2 regions of the Stappia sp. ICDLI1TA098 genome follow, and region 1 is predicted to be linked to the other one. Evidence: riboswitches for the same ligand, from Rfam matches in the RefSeq annotation. Region 1 holds a riboswitch; the other holds the start of a gene.
What was found. Region 1 has a riboswitch for S-adenosylmethionine ahead of ACSLUQ_RS11765 (hypothetical protein). Riboswitches for the same ligand answer to the same signal wherever they lie in the genome.
Positions count from the first base shown of each region.

Region 2: linked by a shared signal. The riboswitch ahead of ACSLUQ_RS10780 (O-succinylhomoserine sulfhydrylase) and the one ahead of ACSLUQ_RS11765 (hypothetical protein) in region 1 are both predicted to bind S-adenosylmethionine.

Region 1 is NZ_JBTZBT010000002.1:303,340-313,336, reverse strand. Features, by position in the region: gene ACSLUQ_RS11800 (DNA-3-methyladenine glycosylase I) at 1-132, shown strand, start outside; gene ACSLUQ_RS11795 (TRAP transporter substrate-binding protein) at 524-1,522, shown strand; gene ACSLUQ_RS11790 (TRAP transporter small permease) at 1,590-2,114, shown strand; gene ACSLUQ_RS11785 (TRAP transporter large permease) at 2,120-3,394, shown strand; gene ACSLUQ_RS11780 (isocitrate lyase/PEP mutase family protein) at 3,461-4,330, shown strand; gene ACSLUQ_RS11775 (amidase) at 4,628-6,088, opposite strand; gene yciA (acyl-CoA thioester hydrolase YciA) at 6,367-6,777, shown strand; gene ACSLUQ_RS11765 (hypothetical protein) at 6,782-7,144, opposite strand; SAM-I-IV-variant riboswitch at 7,191-7,324, opposite strand; gene ACSLUQ_RS11760 (MFS transporter) at 7,398-8,810, opposite strand; gene ACSLUQ_RS11755 (GGDEF domain-containing protein) at 9,225-9,997, shown strand, end outside.
Region 2 is NZ_JBTZBT010000002.1:90,481-100,477, forward strand. Features, by position in the region: gene ACSLUQ_RS10765 (EAL domain-containing protein) at 1-1,966, opposite strand, end outside; gene apaG (Co2+/Mg2+ efflux protein ApaG) at 2,318-2,710, opposite strand; gene ACSLUQ_RS10775 (CDP-alcohol phosphatidyltransferase family protein) at 2,977-3,597, shown strand; gene ACSLUQ_RS10780 (O-succinylhomoserine sulfhydrylase) at 3,623-4,816, opposite strand; SAM riboswitch at 4,858-4,937, opposite strand; gene ACSLUQ_RS10785 (2'-deoxycytidine 5'-triphosphate deaminase) at 5,128-6,261, shown strand; gene ACSLUQ_RS10790 (MarR family winged helix-turn-helix transcriptional regulator) at 6,432-6,887, shown strand; gene ACSLUQ_RS10795 (hypothetical protein) at 7,213-7,599, shown strand; gene ACSLUQ_RS10800 (ion transporter) at 7,577-8,416, opposite strand; tRNA gene ACSLUQ_RS10805 (tRNA-Gly) at 8,603-8,676, shown strand; gene ACSLUQ_RS10810 (ATP-binding protein) at 8,746-9,997, opposite strand, start outside.

The sequences.
Region 1 (9,997 bases):
GGTCCGACGACGGTCTATGCCTTCATGCAGGCGATGGGCATGGTCAACGATCATCTCGAGGGGTGCTGCGTCCGCGAGGCCGTCGAGGAGGCGCGAAACGCGCTCTCCCGTCCATCGGTTTCCGCTGGTTGAAATCGCCGGGCTCCGGCAGATGATCTTGGTCATCCGTAGAAGATGCAGGGAAGGAGTTGCGTAAGGCTGGCGGAGTCGTCTACCGTCATCGTGTTTTCGGAAGTCGGTCCGTCATGTCTGTTGTCGCCAGCTTCCAGGTTCCGGAGAGAAACCGGGGCCCGGCGGCGCGACGGTCAGGCAGTGCGACAGACGGGCAGCGATGAGGACGCTGCCTGTGATGTCGCTGACTGGGACGACGCTGACCGGGACAACACTGATCGCGATGACACCGGCAGGGAGGACACCGGCCGGAAGCGGGAGAGCGCGAGGGGCCGGAAAGCCGGCGGTCTCGCGGCATGCAACGCGGAGAGCGCCCTGAAAGAAGGCGCGACACGCGCTCTGGGAGGAGAACATGAAGCTTATTCGTCTTGCGGTCGGCCTTGCCGCCGGCCTCGCCTTTTCCGTTTCCGCCGCCATGGCCGAGACGACCACGCTGCGCATCACGCTGCAGCTTCCACTGAAGAGCCATCTCGGTGAGAACGTCAGCGTTTTCAAGGAGAAGGTGGAGGAAATCTCGAAGGGCGAGATCGCCGTCGAGATCTATGATTCCGCCCAGCTCTACAAGGACAACGAGGTGCCCGAGGCCGTCGGCTCCGGTGCCATCGAGATGGGTGTCGCCTCGCTGACGCGCTATGTCGGCGACGTTCCTGCCGTCGATCTCTTCTACCTGCCCTTCCTGCTCAACAGCGAGGAACTGGTGCGCAAGGCCGTGGCACCCGACAGCCCCGTGCGCGGGCCGCTCGACGAGGCGATCCTCGAGACCGGAGGCCGTGTGCTCTGGTGGCAGGCCTATGGCGGCTCGGTGTTGCTGTCGAACGGCGAGCCGATCCGCACGCCCGCCGATCTCAAGGGCAAGAAGGTCCGTGTCTTCGGCAAGACGCTCGGCGAGTGGATCAAGGCGGCGGGCGGCGCGCCGACGCTGATCTCCGGCTCGGAGCAGTATATCGCCTATCAGCGCGGCACGGTCGACGTCGGCATGACCGGTGTTTCCGGCGTCAAGAGCCGGCGCCTGTGGGAGGTGATGGACACGATCACGGTCACCAACAACGCCGACATCGAGTTCATTGTCGTGGTCAACGACGACTTCTGGCAGGGGCTTCCCGAGCAGCACCGGGCCTGGATCACCGAGGCGGCGCGCTATGCCGAGAAGGACGTGCGCGACCGCATGTCCTCCATCGAGCAGGAAGCCTACAAGGCGGCCGAAGCAAACGGCATGAAGGTCTACGCGCTTTCCGACGCGGAGGTCGAGACCTGGCTTGCCGACGCCCAGCCGGTTTACGACCAGTACAAGGCCGATGCCGGCGCGCTCGGCGAGAAGGTGCTTGCCGCCGCCCGGGCCTTCCGGAACTGATCCCCTCCGCATCCCGCGCCGGCGGCGGTCTGCCGCCGGCGTATCCCCTCTCGATGATGGATCCGCCATGCTGCGTGCGATCGACCGGGTGTCCCTCTTTGTCGGGACGCTGGCCGGATGGGCCTATTTCGCCATTGCCCTGATGCTGGGCTACGAGGTGGTGATGCGCTACGTCTTCATCGCTCCGACGATCTGGGCGGAGGAACTGTCGCGGCTGTTTCTCGTCTGGGCGACCTTCGGCGGCGCGGCGCTGCTGGTGCATCGCCGCCAGCATATCTCGATCACGCTGGTGACCGACCTTTTGCCGCCTGAGGTGCGGCGCTGGCAGGAGGTCTTCGCGCTGCTCTTCATTGCCGCCCTTGCGCTGGTCGTCGTCAAGGACGGCGGCGGCATCGCGCTGAACTCCTTCGAACGAGGGCGCACGACAGGCTCGATGCTCGATCTCCCCGCCTGGTGGGGACAGGCATCGCTGCCGGCCTGCTTCCTGCTGCTTGCCGTGCAGGCGCTCCTCGAGGCCGCGCGCGTTGCTCTTGCTCCGCCGCGCCAGGACGGGGAGGGCGGCCTGCCTTCTCCCCGGCATCCGGGGCACTGACGGCCATGGTGACGCTGCTTATCCTCGTCGCGCTCTTCTCCCTGCTGCTCGCCGGCATCCCGGTCGCCTTCGCGCTTGCCGGGCTCGGGCTGGGGTTGCTGACCCTGGGCGGCTTCTCGCCGCTGATGGTGCCGCAGGGCCTGTTGTCCTCGGCAGACAATTTCGTGCTGATCTCGGTGCCGCTCTTCCTGCTGATGTCGAACGTGTTGCTGAAGGGCGGCGTCGGACGCGATCTCTTCGCCGCCGTCCAGGCCTGGGTCGGCCACTGGCCGGGCGGTCTGGCGATCGCCACGATCCTGTCGTGCGGCATCTTCGCGGCAATCTCCGGGTCCTCGGTCGCCACCGCGGCGACCATCGGCACGGTGGCGATTCCGGAAATGACGGCGCGGGGCTATCCCCGCCGTTTCGTCCTCGGGCTGCTTGCCGCCGGCGGCACGCTCGGCATCCTCATCCCGCCGTCGATCCCGATGATCGTCTATGGCGTGATCACCGAGGAATCGATCATCGCGCTGTTTCTCGCCGGCATCGGGCCGGGCCTGCTTCTCATGGGCCTCTTCATCCTGTGGTCGGTGGTCTATGCCAGCTTCGCCTCCGACTATCAGCCGAGCCCGCGGGCGAGCTGGCGCGAGCGCTGGCAAACGGCGCTGCGCGCCCTGCCGACGGCGCTGCTTGCGGCCTTCGTCATCTCCGGCATCTATCTTGGTGCCTTCACTCCGACCGAGGCGGCGGCGATCGGTTTCCTCGGGGCGCTGTTCGTTGTCGGGGTGGTGCTGCGGACCCTCGACTGGCCAAAGCTGCGCGATGCGGTGCTGGAGGCGATGACGACGACGGTCGCCATCCTGCTCATCGTTGCCGGCGCCAAGGTCTTCGGCAAGGCGATCACCCTCTACCGCATCCCTCAGGACATCTCGCTGTTCCTGTCCGAGCACATATCCACCGCCGGCCTGTTCGTTCTCGTGGTCGCGCTGGTGCTGCTCGTCATGGGGCTCTTCCTGGAGGCCCTGTCGATGATGCTGATCATGGTGCCGGTGCTCTCCGGCGCGCTGCTCGGGCTGGGGATTGACCCCGTGTGGTTCGGCGTTTTCTTCGTCATCATGGTGGAATGCGCGCTGATCACGCCGCCCGTCGGGCTCAATCTCTATGTGATCCAGGCGGTCGGGAAAGCGACCATGGGGGAGGTCTCGACCGGCGTCTGGCCCTTCCTTGTGATCATGCTGGCGAGCGTCGTCATCCTCTTCTTCTGGACCGATCTTGTCCTCTATATTCCCTTCAGGATGTGAACCCCGCGCGGGCGCGAATGTCGCCCGCGCGAACCCCGCCACGACGCAGCCCGCACGAGTGCCCCCATGACCACGCCCGCCGCGCGCCTTCGCGCCCATCTCGAGACGACGCCGTTCACGCCGATGCCCTGCTGCTTCGACGGCCTCTCCGCCCGGCTGATCGGAGAGGCCGGTTTCCCCGTCACTTTCATGTCCGGTTTCGCGGTCTCCGCGACCCGCATAGGCCAGCCAGACACCGGCCTGATCTCCTACGCGGAGATGGTCGACACCGCCCGCAATGTCGCCGCCGCGACCTCGGCGCTCGTCATCGGCGATGGCGATACGGGCTATGGCAATGCCCTCAACGTCAAGCGCACGGTGAAGGGCTATGCCCAGGCGGGGCTGGCCTGCGTGATGATCGAGGATCAGGTCGCGCCCAAGCGTTGCGGCCACACCAAGGGCAAGCTCGTCGTCGACCGCGCGGAGGCGGTAAACCGGGTCAAGGCGGCGGTCGACGCGCGCGAGGAAGGGCAGGATATCCTCATCCTGGCGCGCACCGACGCGCGCCACGGTCACGGGCTCGACGAGGCGCTGGAACGGGCGCGGCTGTTCCGGGAAGCGGGTGCCGACATTCTCTTCGTCGAGGCGCCGCAAAGCGTGGAGGAGATGGAGACGATCTGCCGGGAGGTGCCGGCCTGGCACATGGCAAACCTTGTCGAGGGCGGCGCGACGCCGCTTCTCTCCCATGCCGAACTGGCGCGCATCGGCTTCCGGCTCGCCGCCTATCCCCTGACGCTGCTTTCGGCGGTGACGCGGGCGATGCAGCAGGCGCTGGCGGTGATGAAGGACGGGCGCCATCCCGACGACCTGCTTCTCGACTTCGCCGACCTGCGCAAGGCGGTCGGCTTCGACGCCTATTACGAGGAAGAGGCGCGCTACACCGACCGCCGCGACTGACGCGGCATTTCCGCTTCAGGGCCTGCATTTCCTGCAATATCGCGCGTAATTTTCGAAAACATGTGTTGCGCGCAAGCCGGATTGTATCAGGAGCGCCATCGCCGCGACCGGATTGTGATCCAGCCGACCTCCCCTCGCGTAATGCGCCAGAGAGAGGCACGGCTGCGGACGTCACCACCCGATCCCGCCGCCTACCCCACGCCTCTCTCGTGCGGGAGGTTCAACACGGTAGCAGCCCGCAGCGGAGGTCGCTCTTCCCCCGAGAGCGACCTCCTTTTTCTTGCCAATGCCCTTTCGTCAGCCGAGATCCGGTGCCTGGCCGAGCCAGTCCGTCGCCGCCTCATAGGCCGACGCGATCTTCAGCAGGCCGATATCGTCGCGCGGCCGGCCGATGAGCTGAAGGCCGGCGGGAAGACCGCCGCCACCAAAGCCGGCGGGCAACGAGATTGCCGGCAGGCCGAGCAGGCTCGCGGGGACAACGCATTCCATCCAGCGGTGATAAGTGTCCATCGTCCGGCCGGCGATCTCCTTCGGCCAGGCAAGGGTCACGTCGAAGGGAAAGACCTGTGCGACGGGGGCCGCCAGGAAGTCGTGGCGCTCGAACAGGCGCATCGCCGCCCGGTACCAGGCGCTGCGGGTCTGGCTCGCCTCCTCGATGCGCGCGAGCGACAGTGCCCGGCCACGCTCCACCTCCCAGACCGCCTCCGGCTTCAGCGCATCGCGGGTGGCGGGCGCATCGAGGATCGGACCGAGCTTGCCGGCCACGCGCCAGCTCCTGAGGTCGGTCCAGGCCTGCCAGATGCGCTCGGCATCGAAGCCGAGCGATGCGTGCTCCACCTCGGCGCCGAGGCCGGAGAAAACCTCGAGCGCCCGCCGGTCGAGATCGAGCACCCCGTCTTCCATGGCGAGGTGGCCGCCGAAGTCGCCGAGCCAGCCGATCCTGACCCCCTTGAGGCTTGCCGCCGCCGGCTGGTCGACCAGCGCGGCAAACTCGGTGCCGTCGCCAGGCAGTGACTGGGGCGCTGAGGGATCATGACCGGCCTGCAGCGACAGCAGCAGGGCGAGATCGCCGACCGAGCGCGCCATCGGCCCGTCCGTCGCCATGCTGTCCATGAAGAGTTCCGGGGCGGGGCCGGATGGCACGCGCCCGTAGCTCGGCCGCAGACCAAGGACATTGCAGAACCCTGCCGGATTGCGCAGCGAGCCCATCATGTCCGAGCCGTCGGCAAGCGGCAGCAGCCGGGCGGCGAGCGCGGCCGCCGCGCCGCCGCTCGACCCGCCGGCCGAGCGTGTCCGGTCGTAGGGGTTGAGCGTCGCGCCGTGCAGCGGGTTGTAGGTATGCGAGCCGAGACCGAACTCCGGCGTGTTGGTCTTGCCGATCAGGATCGCACCGGCGGAGCGCAACCGCGCCACATGGGTCGCATCCTCCGCCGGGATCTGCCTGGCAAAGACCGGCGAGCCCATGGTTGTGGGAATGCCGGCGGTCATGGCCAGATCCTTCACCGCATGGGGAAAGCCGTGCAGCACGCCGCGCGAGCGTCCCTGCGCCAGTTCGGCGTCGGCCTGTTCCGCTTCCTTCAAAAGCGCGTCCTCGTCGCGAAGCGAGATGACGGCGTTGATCTCGGGATTGATCCGCGCAATGCGCGTCAGTGTCGCCTGCATCAGTTCGCGCGCGGAAACCTCCCGCCGGTGGATCGCGCGCGACAGGGCGCGGGCGCTGAACTCGTGAAGATCAGTCGGAAGGGCTGAGGTCGTCATGGCTGCTGGTTTTCTCTCGGCATGGTTCTGGAAAGCGGGGCGTTCTGGAAAGGCGGGGGCTGGATGAAGGGGCGCGCCGCCGGCATGGCGTCGGCCGCGGACAGGAAGGACGCCGACTTTCCCACGCACATCGCGGCTTGCCAAGCCCGGCGCGGGCGCGCAAGGCCGCCCCGTAGCGGGGGATCATGGCGTGGCGCCGGGTGGGCAAGGCCGCGTCCCGCCTGTAAGCTTGCCTCTTCCCAGACAAGGTGGCCAGACCCAACCGGAAGAGAAGATCAGTGAGCGAGACAGACGAAAGCGAAAGCCCGAAGGGCGAACTCACCCTGCGCACCATGGCCATGCCCGCCGACACCAACGCGTCCGGCGACATCTTTGGCGGCTGGGTGCTGTCGCAGATGGATCTGGCGGGCGGCATAGCCTGCGGAGAACGCGCCGGCGGGCGGGTCGTGACGATCTCCGTCGACCGGATGACCTTCATCCGCCCGGTCCACGTCGGCGACGTGCTTTGCGTCTATTGCCGCATCGTCGGGGTCGGGCGCACCTCGCTCAAGGCGGAGATCGAGGCCTGGGTTCGCCGGCAGCGCCGGGGCGACCGGGTCAAGGTCACCGACGCGGTCTTCACCTTCGTCGCCGTCGATGACGACGGTCGCCCGGTGCCTGTTCCCCCCGAGGAGCCGGCCGACGCCTGACGGATCAGCCGTGGGCGCGCGAACCGCGCGCCCGTCGGCGCAGGCGGGTCCGCACAAGGGCGGCAAGCTCGGGATGGCGGGCTGCGAGGTCGGTGTAGAGAGCCTCGTCGATCACGCTGCGGCAGCCTGTCTGCCAGAGCGCAAGAAGGGCCTCGATGCGCCGCCGGCGTTCGACCTGCGAAAGGCCGGGGCCGGCGTTCGCGTTTGCCCGCACGCCGAGTGCGGCGCCGGCGGCGAGCACCCGCAGTTCCGCGAAGCTCGGCGTCGGAGCTGGCGCAAGGGAGCTGGCGGGATCTGTCTTGAGCGCGCATGGCCGCGGACGTTGCGGGCGGGGAGCGTCGTGCTCCGGTGCAAGCGGTGTCGACATTAAAAAATCCTCCATCGGTTTCCCGAGGAGGACTGGCGCAGTTTCGGTTCGACCGTTTGGTTGTCGCTTTCGCGACCCCATCCCCAAGTTCGGGTTCCCGCGAGGGACCCCGGTCAGGGAGACCACCTTGCCCGGTCGGGCAGGTTGGCGAGGGCGCCAGCCCTTCTCTTGATGATGGAGCTTCTATGCCACGGCGGGCGAGGCGGTGCAAGTGCGGGGTACGTCCGCCCGCGCCGCCAGCTGGGGCAGGGTGTCACGCGCCGGTCGGCGGCTTCGTGTCGTCCGTCGTCGGGGCGTGGTCCTCGTCAGGGGCTGTGTCGGCCTCCGTTTCGGGCTCGCTTTCCTGCGGCGGCATGTCGTCGAGGCCGGCCTCGAACTCCGTTTCCTGAGGCTCGTCGGTCTCGGCGTCGGGCTGGCTTTCCTCGATCTCGCCCTCCTCCGTGCGCGGGTCGAGCGCGAGGGCTTCCGGCGTGGTCAGGCGACCGCCGGCGGCCATGGCGACGAAGTCTTCCTTGTCGTCCGTCGACAGCGCCTTGCGCTGGGTGATGCGCCATGCGGCGAAACCGATGATCAGCGCATGGGCGGCGGAGGTCACGATGAAAAGCCCGGCGGCCGTGGTCATTTCCATCATCACGGCGGCGAACAGCGGGCCGACGACCGAGCCGACACCGTAGAGCAGCAGCAGGCCGCCGCTGGTCTTCAGGAACTCGCCGTTCGGCGCGTGGTCGTTGGCATGGGCGACAATCACCGGATACATCGAATAGACCATGCCGCCGAAACCGCCGATCAGCGCAATGATGGCGACGGGTGGGAAGCTGGCGGCGAAGCTCAGCATGGCGCCGATGGCGCTGCCGGCGCAGGCGAGCCCGATGAGCACGACGCGCCGGTCCATGCGGTCCGACAGCATGCCGACGGGGATCTGGATCAGCGAGCCGGCAAGCAGCGCCACCGACATCATCGTGGCGATGTCGGAGATGGCCAGGCCGATGTTGCGGCCGTAGACCGCGCCGAGCGTGCCAAAGGCGCTGTTGGAAATGCCGATCAGCACGACGCCGACGACGGCGATCGGCGAATGGTGCCAGAGTGCGCGCACATCGAGACGCACGCGCGCCAGGGGAACCGGCTGCACGGCGGTGGAAAGCGCCGTCGGCAGCAGTGCCAGCGAATAGATGATCGAGCCAATGACGAAAAACAGGTAGCCCCGCGGGTCGCCCACGGTCAGCAGCATCTGCCCGGCGGTCGTCGCCCCGAGATTGATCATCGTGTAGAAGCCGAAGATCCGCCCGCGCGTGTCCGGCGTCGCCCGCTCGTTGAGCCAGCTCTCCACCACCATCGCCCCGCCGGCGAAGCAGAAGCCGGAGATCGCCCTGAGCGGAACCCAGGCAAGCGGGTGCATGAAAACCAGGTTGAGAAGCACCACGATGCCGGCGAGCGAACACAGGACGCCGAAGGTGCGGATGTGCCCGACTCGCGATACGGTCACCGGAGTGAGCACGCAGCCGGCGATATAGCCGATGGCCCAGCCTGTACCTAGCAGACCGAGGGAGGTGTCGCTGAAACCCTCGATCGAGCCGCGCAGCGGCAGCAGCAGGCCGTGCAGTCCTCCCGCCATCAGGAGCAGGGCGGAACCGGCAAGAAGCGCCGCGATCGGGATGATGTGAGCCATGGTGGGATGCGGTGCCTTGCGTGGGTTCGGTCCGGCGTGGTTCGCGACGAAGCACCACGCCGGACCGACCCTAGCAAATTCTCCGGCCACCGCCACACCGCTGCCCGATATGCCGATAAATGATCGGCGGATAGATCAAACAGTTACGGAAAGATTTTTCGAATATTATATGCCGGCGTGAAATTCCTAGGTACAAATTACAGTGAATTATGGTGCTGCGGCCTCGAAGGCAGGGTATGCTGCGGTGGTTTGATCGTAACGGGGACCAGGGAAAGATACGGCAAGGACCTGATGCTCGATATCTCTACGTTACAGTTCGCGAGCTTGTCCGCCCGACTGGCTTTTGTCTTGCTTTTCCTGATTGCCTGCTTTCGCGGACCGGCGACGGCCGCGTTCCGTCACTGGACAGCCGGGATGGTGGCAAGCTGCGCCGGTATCTCGATCATCTACGGCGGGTGGGGGCTTTATGAGAGCGAGCCGCTGTTGGCCGCGATGGCCTTCATGTTCCTGGGATTCAGCATCGCCTTCGCCGCGGCCGGTGGAGCGCGCTTCTTCGGGCACAGCTATGCGATCCGCAGGCTGCTTTTGACGGGGCTGGCGCCCGGAGCCGCCTACCTTGGCGCCTGGCTTGCCAGCGGATCCTTCCACATCGCCATCCTGCCGGCGCTGCTGCTCCTGAGCTTCTTCAGCCTGAGGGCGATGGGTGCCTATGTGGCGCGGCGCGGCGAACCCTGGCTCCCCTCCCGCATCATCGTCGTCTCATCGCTTGCCACCTATGCCGGCGTGTTCGGCATGGTGGCTGTTGTCGTGCTGGTCGAGATCCTGCTCACCGGAGCTGCCCAGGCGCATTCGGACAATGAGTTCGCCACGATCTTCGTCATCGATCAGGCGATCGGCACGATCTTCTATGTCGGACTTTTGACCATGTCGCTGGAACGCGCCCAGGCGGCGCTGCGCGAGATGGCGACGACGGATCCGCTGACCGGGCTCGCAAACCGGCGCAGCGTGCAGGAACGCACCGGCCCGGTGTTCGTGGCAGGCCGCAGAAACCGCCGTCCGATGGTGGTGTTGCTGGCGGATCTCGACAACTTCAAGAGCATCAACGACCGCTACGGGCACGAGGCCGGCGACGCGGTTCTGGCCGAGTTCGCCACACGCTTTCGCGAATTGGTCCGTGGGCAGCAGGA
Region 2 (9,997 bases), 210 kb from region 1:
AGCGGGCCGGGCGGCCAATGGCATAGCCTTGCGCGAAGCTCACACCGAGACGTCCAAGCAGGGCCATCGTCTCGAGATCCTCCACATATTCGGCCACGACCCGGATCGACATGGCTTCGGCAACCGCGACAATGCCCGCGACGATGGTCTGCTGGACCGTGTCGTCACGCAGTCCGCCAATGATGCTGCCGTCGATCTTCAGCATGTCGATATCGAAACGGCGCAAATAGCCGAAAGACGAAAGCCCCGAGCCAAAGTCGTCGAGAATGATCCCGCAGCCGCGCGCACGCAGGGCCGCGATCAGGTCGCGGGCGGTCTCCATCGACCGGATGGCCGATGTTTCGGTGATCTCAAAGGAAATCTGTCCCTTGCGGGGAGCGGCCGCGTCCAGGGCCTCGATGAGAAAATCCCGGAACCGCGCATCGCCGACCGACTGGCCGGAAAGATTGACCGACAGTCGGGCATCGGCGGCAACGCCCGGCAACCTGGCAAGAACGGCCTCGACAACCCACCGATCCACGCGGCTCATCAGGCCATGGCGCTCGGCGGCGGCAATGAAGTTGCCCGGCGGCATCGGTGTGCCGGCCTCGTCGAGCACGCGCAACAGGATCTCGTCATAATCGCCGCTGCCGTTGCCGATCGGGGCAATGGGCATGACATGCAGTTCGAAACGGTCCTGGCGCAACGCCTCCTGGATGACGCGGACGTTCATCACCTCCTCGTTGCGGGCAAGAATGTCGCTGTCCTCAGGGTGATAGACCGACACCCGCGCCCCGCCGGCATCGCGTGCGACGCGACAGGCCCGGTCGGCACGCTTCATCACGTCGCTAACCGATGACGCAGCACCTTCATACGCATCCTGATCGATGGGGACGATGCCGATGCTCGCGCCAACGGAATATCGCGCCGTACCCATCTCGAAGCCGGCGTTGCCGATTGCCGCGACGATCTTCTCGCCGAGAGCGACAGCGCTTCGCTGGTCGACGCCACACAGCAGCATGGCGTAATCGTCACCGCCGAGGCGGGCGAGATAGGCGTCGGGGACAAGCGCCGCCAGATGGCGAGCGACCTGGCGCAGCAACACGTCCCCCGCCGCGTAACCGGCCATGTCGTTGATCGTGCGAAAATCGTCGAGGTTCAGAACCATCACCGCCGAAAGACACTCTTGCGTGTCACAGGCACAGGTCGCGACGGCGCCAAGCTGGCGCGACAGATTTTCCTCGAAGGCGCTGCGGTTGGGAAGCCCGGTAAGCGCGTCCTCGGTCTCATGCCGCTCGATCCGCTCGATCATCGCGGCGACATCCGACACGTCGCGGCGGTTGACCACCGCACCGATGATGGTTCCGTTTTCGTCGCGGAAGGGTTCGAGGCGAATGGCGAAGCGGGCCGGCGTGCCGTCGAATGTGCTGGTGACGTCCTCGAAGGCAACATTCTCGCCGCAAAAGCAGCGCGACAGCGGAATGAGCACCGTCTCCATGTAGGAGCGCGTTCCGACAATCTCGGCGACAGCACGTCCCACCACCTGATCAGGCATGAGGTTCCAGCGTCGCGTGTACGAATGATTGGCCCAGACGTAACGATAATCGGTGCCGATGACGGCAAGGCCGTCCGCCGTCTGGTTGAAGACCTCGCCCAGCATGGAGACGCGGCGTTCGAGATCATGCAGCCGCGTTGCGTCTTCCAACCGGACGAGAACGCCGACCACGTCGCCCCCCTCGCCCCGCACAGGGATATGATGAATACGCAGCAACCGCCCGCGCGAGGCCCCCCTTTGCCCCCAGTCGACGATGCAGGTTTCCTCTCCGTTCAGCGCAGCCTTGATCTGGCCCAAGCGGGTTTCGAAGACGGAGGGGCCGAGCAAATCGGACACATGGCGACCGACAATGTCCTCCCGCGCGACACGGTCATCGGCGAGAAAGGCATCGTTGACGGCCCGCACGATCAACTCGGTATCAAAGTAAATCATCCTGGAGCGCGCAGACAGAAAGGCGGCCTCGAAAGCGCATAGCGCCTCGCCACCCGCAATCCTTGCGAGGCGGACCGCGTCCTGCTGCACCCCCTGCCTCGACGCCAAAACGGAACTCCCCCTGCTGAGATCGTATCGCGGTCATGATTTCAACATGATACGTAATGCGACCATATCAAGAAAAAGTTGACGAATGGATCAGGAAAAAGACCACCCATCGTCACAAATATCAAATCACCTTCCGGTAATTGAAGCCTGCGAAGCTTAACGATTCCAGAACAGAAACAGACGAACCTTGAACGTGCATTCAATATCTGCCGGCACGAAGCATCCGAAAGAACCTCCGCAGCGTCAGTTCAAGCTCCTCGGCTCGCCGGGCACGTCGAGGGAAAAGGCGGGAATGGAGACATCGAAGCCCTCGCCGCCGGCGGTTTCCATGCGGTAGCTGCCACTCATCACACCGGAAGGTTCGCGCAAGGGGCAGCCGGAGGTGTACTCGAACCGCTCGCCCGGCCCGAGCACCGGCTGCTCACCGACGACACCGGCGCCGCGCACCTCCTCCAGCCGGCCCGCCGCGTCGAAAATGCGCCAGTGGCGAGCGCGCAGGCGGACAGTCTCCATGCCCAGATTGACGATATCGACCGTGTAGGCCCACAGGTACTGACCGCCGTCGGGATCGGAATCCTCGCTGAGGAAAACCGGTTCCACGGTGACCTGGATGTTTCGCGTGACGGACCTGTACATCGTGTCTTCCAGGATCAGAGTTAGGGGGGTGCTCATCAGACCACGCGAGCAGGGAACGCAGGGCCACCCCCGGGAATGTTAGGGCAATTTTGCATCATATCCAGTACGCCGAGCAACGCGAACCGAATGAACCTGCCAATCACACCGTATCGTGAGGTTCCTTCGGGGGCGGCGCGCTTGCGCGCGGCTCAACCCTCGGCCATCAAGGACAGTGCCCCCGACCACCGATGGCGGTGGGAATCTCCAAGCTCCGGAAGAGCCGAACCATGTTCGACGCCCGCCTGCGCCCCCTCATCGATCCGCCGCTCGACGCGGCTGGACGCCGACTGGCACGGCTGGGCATCGCCGCCGACCAGGTGACCCTCGCCGGCTTTGCCTGCGGCATGGGCGCGGCACTCGCCATCGCTCTCGGCGCGCCACTCGCCGGCGCCGTTCTCGTCGCGCTCAACCGGCTTCTCGACGGACTGGACGGCGCCGTGGCGCGCGCCAGCCACAAGAGCGACCGGGGTGGCTATCTGGATATCGTCCTCGATTTCTTCTTCTACGGCGCGATACCCTTCGCCTTCGCGCTCCACGCGCCGCAGGCGAATGCGCTGGCCGCCGGCGCACTGCTTCTGGCCTTCTACATGAACGGCGCGAGCTTTCTCGGCTTCGCGATCATGGCGGAGAAGCGCGGCCTCTCGACCGACGCACAGGGAAGAAAGTCGCTCTACTATCTGGGAGGACTTGCGGAAGGGGCGGAAACAATCGCCGTGTTTCTGGCGATGTGCCTGCTGCCGTCCTGCTTCGCCATCCTCGCCTGGGGCTTCGCGGCGGTCTGCGTCATCTCGGCGGTCTCCCGCGTCGTGCTGGTGGCCGGCCTGCTTGGCGACGCGGACGCGCCCTGAAAGCTGCGTCCGCGAGGCGTGGGTGTCAGCCGCGCGCGGCCTTGAGGGCCGTTTCGAGGTCCGCGGCGAGATCGTCGGGGTGCTCCAGCCCGATCGACAGGCGCAGCAGCCCCTCGCCGATGCCCAGTTCGGCGCGCGCCTCCTCGGCCACGCTCTGGTGCGTGGTCGTCGCCGGATGGGTGATCAGGCTGCGCGCATCGCCCAGATTGTTGGACATCTTGATCACCTGCAGCGCGTTGGAGAAGCGGAATGCCGCCTCCTTTCCACCCTCGAGGTCGATTGCGATCATCGTCGAGCCGGCACGCATCTGCCGACGCGCGACCTCGGCCTGCGGGTGATCGTCACGCCCCGGATAGATGAGGCGCTTCACGCCTGCACTCGTCGCCAGCATGTCGGCCAGGCGGGCCGCCGTCGATGTCTGGCGCTCGACGCGCAGCGAAAGGGTCTCGAGCCCCTTCAGCAGCACCCATGCGTTGAACGGGCTGAGCGAGGGGCCGGTGTGTTTGACGAAGGGCATCACCTCGTCGGCGATCCAGTCCTTCTGGCCGAGCACGACGCCGCCGAGACAACGGCCCTGGCCATCGATGTGCTTGGTCGCGGAATAGACCACCACGTCGGCTCCGAGAGTGAGCGGGGACTGCCACATCGGCGTCGCGAAGACATTGTCGACGACGAGCCTGGCCCCAACCGCATGGGCCAGCTCGGCGACCGCGGCGATATCGATGACCTCCAGCGTCGGATTGGTCGGGCTCTCGAGGAAACAGGCCGTGGTTTCAGGCCGGATCGCCGCGCGCCAGGCCTCGATGTCGGTGCCGTCGACCAGCGTCGTCGACACGCCGAACCGCGGCAGCAGCGTCTCGACGATGTAGCGGCAGGAGCCGAACAGCGCCTTGGCGGCGACCACATGATCTCCGGCCCGACAGCATGCCATCAGCGCGATATTGACCGCCGCCATGCCGCTCGCCGTGGCGATGGCGGCTTCCGCGCCTTCGAGACCGGCGATGCGTGCCTCGAACATGGCGACCGTCGGATTGGCGTAGCGCGAGTAAACGAAGCCCGGATCGTCGCCGTTGAAGCGTGCCTCGGCCGCCTCGGCCGTTCCATAGACGAAGCCCTGTGTCAGGAAGAGCGCCTCGGACGTCTCGCCGTAGGGAGACCGGGTGGTGCCGCCATGAACGAGGGCGGTGTCGGGATGCCAGTTGCGCGCGTTTGAGCTCATGCCTCAACTCCAAATGCAAAACCCCGGCCGTGACGGACCGGGGTTTTCGCAACCCGGCCTGTTTAGCGACTTCTTTAACGTGGCTGCAAGCCGGCCGGCCCAAATCACCACGGAACGGAAACCTGATAAGCCACGCTTCGACCCGCGTCAATGCCCGCAGGCAAGGCAGACGCAAGGGAAGCCGCCGCCGAACACTCCCCGTCGACGACCCACCAGCCTGCCTGGGGCGCATGGCAAACCTGCGACAAACCCCGTGGCAAAACACTGCGGGCTGCGCTAAGAGCGGCGGACAAGGCAATTTGGGGGGCAACATGACAGCGGCCGAACATGGCATTCTTCCGGCGCAGGCGATCCGCGCCATGTTCCAGCGCGGCGCGATTTCCGCTCCGCGCTCTCCTGACACGGACCAGATCCAGCCGGCAAGCCTAGACCTGCGGCTCGGGCCGCTGGCCTATCGGGTTCGCGCCAGCTTCCTGCCCGGCGCGGACGCCACCGTCGCCGAAAAGCTCGACCGGCTGAAGCTTCATGCCTTCGACCTGTCGCGCGGCGCGGTGCTGGAAACGGGCTGCGTCTACATCGTGCCGCTGCTCGAGGGGCTGGACCTGCCGGGCGATGTCTCAGCGACCACCAACCCGAAGAGCTCTACCGGCCGGCTCGATGTCTTCACACGGGTGATTACCGACGGCGGTCGCGCCTTCGATACGGTGCCGGCGGGCTATCGCGGCCCGCTCTACGCGGAAATCAGCCCGCGCACCTTCCCCGTGCTCATTCGCGAGGGCTCGCGCCTGTCGCAGATCCGCTTCCGCGTCGGCCAGTCGCTGGTGAGCGATGAAGAGCTGCGCGCCGTGCACCTCGCCCATGGCATCGTCTCCGGCGGTCCGCAGGCCGAGGCCGCCGAAGGCGATGCCGACGACGAGGCAACCATCGCCGGCGGCGTGCATCTGACCATCGACCTCAAGGGCGACGGTGTTGGAAGCCTCATCGGCTATCGCGGCAAGCGCCACACCGGTGTCATCGACGTCGACGCGAAGGCGGCGCAGGATCCGCTCGACTTCTGGGAGCCGATCATCCATCGCGGCGCCGGGGAGCTGATCCTCGATCCAAACGAGTTCTATATTCTCGTATCGCGCGAGGCGGTGCATGTGCCGCCGCTGTTCGCCGCCGAGATGGTGCCCTTCGATCCGCTCGTGGGCGAATTCCGCGTCCACTACGCCGGTTTCTTCGATCCGGGCTTCGGCCATTCCGCCATCGGCGGAGGCGGCTCGCGGGCCGTGCTCGAGGTGCGCTCCCACGAAGTGCCCTTCATCGTCGAACACGGCCAGACCGTCGGGCGACTGGTCTATGAAACCATGCTGGAACGCCCGGACGCGCTCTATGGCGAAGGCATCGGCTCCAACTACCAGGGCCAGGCGCTGAAGCTCTCCAAGCATTTCCGCGCCGGCTGAGGTCTTAAGGCCGGGGCGGCGACGCCCCGGCCCCGGATCCGTTCCCTGCCCCCGTTCCCGTCGGGGGACCTGCCGACAGATGCGAAAGAGTGCGCGCGGGGCGAGCCGCCGCGTTTGACTTTTCGCTGGACAGTTAGTATGTCTTCCTGACTATCTGGAACCGGATCGACATGACAGACACAGACGCCCACGCTCTCTCTCCGTCGCGCGCGCTGGAGCACCTTCATCGCATCGTCCATCGCCGATGGGCGACGATGGCGACTGGCATTGGCGTCAGCCACAGCGAGTTCGAATATCTGCGGGCGATCAAGGAGCAGGAGCGGCGCAAGGTCCTGCGCGACGAACACACCCAGCACCTTCAGGACGTGGCGGCGGCGATGGGCGTGCGCAAGGCCTCGGCCAGCGCCATGGTCGTGAAACTTGAGGAACGCGGCCTTGTGCGACGGGTCCCGTGCCTGATGGATGCCCGCGCCCAGCATATCCTGCTGACGGGCTCCGGCGCCGAGCTGCTCGCCCGTGGTGAGGCCGTCTACGAAGCGGCGCTCGCCGAGATCTTCTCCGACCTGCAGGAGGCGGACATCCAGCCGCTGCGCTCGGCAATCAGGACCCTCGCAGACCTCCCCTGAGAGAGGCCTGTTCTTCCAGCACCTTCACCCCCTCGCTTCCCGGCGCCATCGGGACGCCACAAGGAAGCTCCCCTCCCATGCGCGCGCACTTTAGTATGTCTTCCATACTAACTTACTGGTCGACGGAGGTGACAAAGGCCCAGACAAACACACGGCTTCGGGTTGCCAAAATGGGCAAGAGCGATGCGGCAACCGCGCCGTTCGGCGAGGGAGCACTTTTCGACAAGAGCGCGGGCAGCAGCATCGCGGCGCCGGTCGCGTCTTCCCGATCTTCACCCGCCGGCATGGCGCCCGCGCGCGCCCGGCGAAACGCAAGGAGACTGAAATGACCTTCGATGCAGCACTTATCGGAGCAGCGATCCATCTGCTCTTCTGGGAAAAGCTCCCGCATTGGGGCACATGGTTCAACCGGCTGATCGAGGCCCTGCCCGCGCCGTTGCGGGTGCTCTACAAGCAGTGGAACTGCCCCTATTGCGCCGGCTTCTGGATCGCGCTCTGCCTGCACGGCGCCACCGGGCTTTCGACCCTGCCCTCGCTTGACGACATGCCGGCCTATTGGGCCGGGTTCGGCGAACCGCTTGGCTGGCTGCTCGACGCGCTGGCAACCGCAACGCTGATCCAGCTCATCGTGCTTCTGGTCAATGCCATCCGGCTGCCGGCGATGAAATCCGTGATGCTTCGCGACGAATTCATGAAGCGCCAGTCGAACTGACCTCCGGCCCCGCGGGGAGGTCCCGTCGCGCGCGGGCCTCCTCGCGCAGGGCCTTCACCTCCTCGCGCAGGGCGCGCACCTCGGCAAGGACCACGCCCGTTTCCGTATGGATGGCCTGACGGTCGGCCTCCGCGCTCTGGTCATGCTCCTGCTGCATGGCGGAAACGATGACACCGATGAAAAGGTTCAGCACAGTGAAGGCGGTGCACAGGATGAAGGGGACGAAGAGGGCCCAGGAATAGGGGTAGACCTCCATCACCGGCCGGACGACGCCCATCGACCAACTCTCGAGCGTCATGATCTGGAACAGCGTGTAGGTGGAGCGACCGATGGTGCCGAACCAGTCCGGGAAGCTGCCGCCGTAGAGCTTCGTCGTCATCACCGCGAAGACATAGAAGACAAGCGCCAGAAGAAGCACGATGGAGCCCATGCCGGGAAGCGCGGCGACAAGACCGCCGACCACGCGGCGCAGCGAGGGCACCACCGAGATCAGCCGCAGCACCCTGAGGATGCGCAGCGCGCGCAGCACCTGGAACGCGCCATTGGCCGGCATCAGCGCGATCGCGACGACGACGAAATCGAAGAGGCTCCAGGGATCGCGGAAGAAGGCAAGCCGGTGGGCATATATGCGCAGCACGATCTCGACGGCAAAGATCGCCAGCACGATCCGGTCGAGCGCATAGAGGAAGGGCCCCGCCGCCGCCATCGCGGCCTGGCTGGTTTCCAGCCCGAGCGTGACCGCATTGACCACGATCAGCGCGATGATCGTCCATTCCCAGCGCCTGGAGCGCACCAGTTGCGATAGTCTGTCCCGCATTGCCGCCAAAGCGCTTGCCCCGTGTTTCGATGCTCAGATGGCCGCCAGTCCGGCAGCCGACCAGAGGTGGGTTCGCACGGGCCGAAATCAAGCGGCCGAGAGTGCCGCGAAGCGCGATCTCCACAGGCTGGCGTGCGTGTGCCCCCTTGTGCGGGACCGGGAGAGCGGGTATCTAAATCTCGTGATGCGGGTATGGTGAAATGGTATCACAGGAGCTTCCCAAGCTCTTAGCACGGGTTCGATTCCCGTTACCCGCTCCAACCTCCCCCGTCTTTCAAGCTTCCCTTTGATGTCTTGCCCGCGACGCCCGCTTGCGGAACGCGCGCGCCTCACAAATCCACCAGGTCCAGTCCGTCGCCGAGCTCGCTGCGGGCGATGTCGACCACACTTCGGTGGTGGGTGAAGAGGATCGGCTGCAGGCTCTCCGACAACCCCGCAAGCGCGCGCAATCCGGCCGCCGTGCGGTTGTCGTCGAACGTCTGGAACAGATCGTCGCCGATGAAGGGCGCGGCCTCGGCACGGCTCGCGTAGTCGCTCAGGAATGCGAGCCGTAACGCCAGATAGAGCTGGTCGCCGGTGCCTTCGCTCAACCCGCTCATCGCCACCTCCTCACCGCCCTCGGCGCGAAGTGCGCAAAGCTCGCTGCGGTCATCCTCGGCAAAGCTGCGTGTCAGGCCCGAGAAGGCGCCGTCCGTGAGCTTCGCGAAGATCTCGCCGGCACGCTCGACCAGCGGGTCGCCCTGGCTCTGCCGATGGCGGGCAAGGGCTGCGTCGAGCAGCAGCGCCGAGATCCTCAGCACCGACCACTCCCTTGCCACGTCGAGCATCTCCGTCTCCGCCGCCTGGCGGATGAAGGCGGCCTTTTCCGCGCCCTCGCCCTCCTCCGCCGCGCGACGGTCGGCCAGCGCCGCCTGGCGCGCGGCGTGGGCTTCGTCGCGGGCGCGCGTCAACCGTTCGTCCTCGACCTGCAGGCCCTCCAGATCGACCGAGGCGCTGTCGGCGTCGAAGCCGGCGAGTTCCTCGGCAACCGCCGCCCGGCTCTCGCCTTCGGAGACCTGCGCAAAGCGGGAAAGACTGTCGGCATGGGCCAGGGCGAGGCCATCGCGCTCGCAAAGACGCACGGCAAGGTCGCGCAGCGCCTCCTCGGCAAGTCCCCTGGGCAGGCGCGCGCGCAAGACCTCCAGCCGGGCCCGCGCCTCTGCGAGCCGGGCGTCGGCCTGCTCCAGCCCGCTCTCCGCCTTTTCCTTCTCCGACAGCGCTCCGTCGCGGCGGATGCGGGCGGCAAGCTGCTCCTCGTGGCGGCGGTTGAGGAGCGCGGCCGCCGCCACCGGCGGATGGTCGGCAAGGTCGGGGGCAATGCCCGCCGACAGCGTCGCCACGCGCGCCTCGAAGGCGCGATTGTCGCGGCGCATCCCCTCGACGCGACGGGCCGCGTGGTCGCGCCGCGCAAGAGCGGCAGGCAGCTCACGCCAGGCAGCGACGGCCGCCTCGGCCGCGGCAATCGGGCTGCCCGCGGGCAATCCCAGTGGCGCGAGCGCCGCGTCGAAGCGCGCGCGCCAGTCCGCGGAGCGCGCGGCAAGC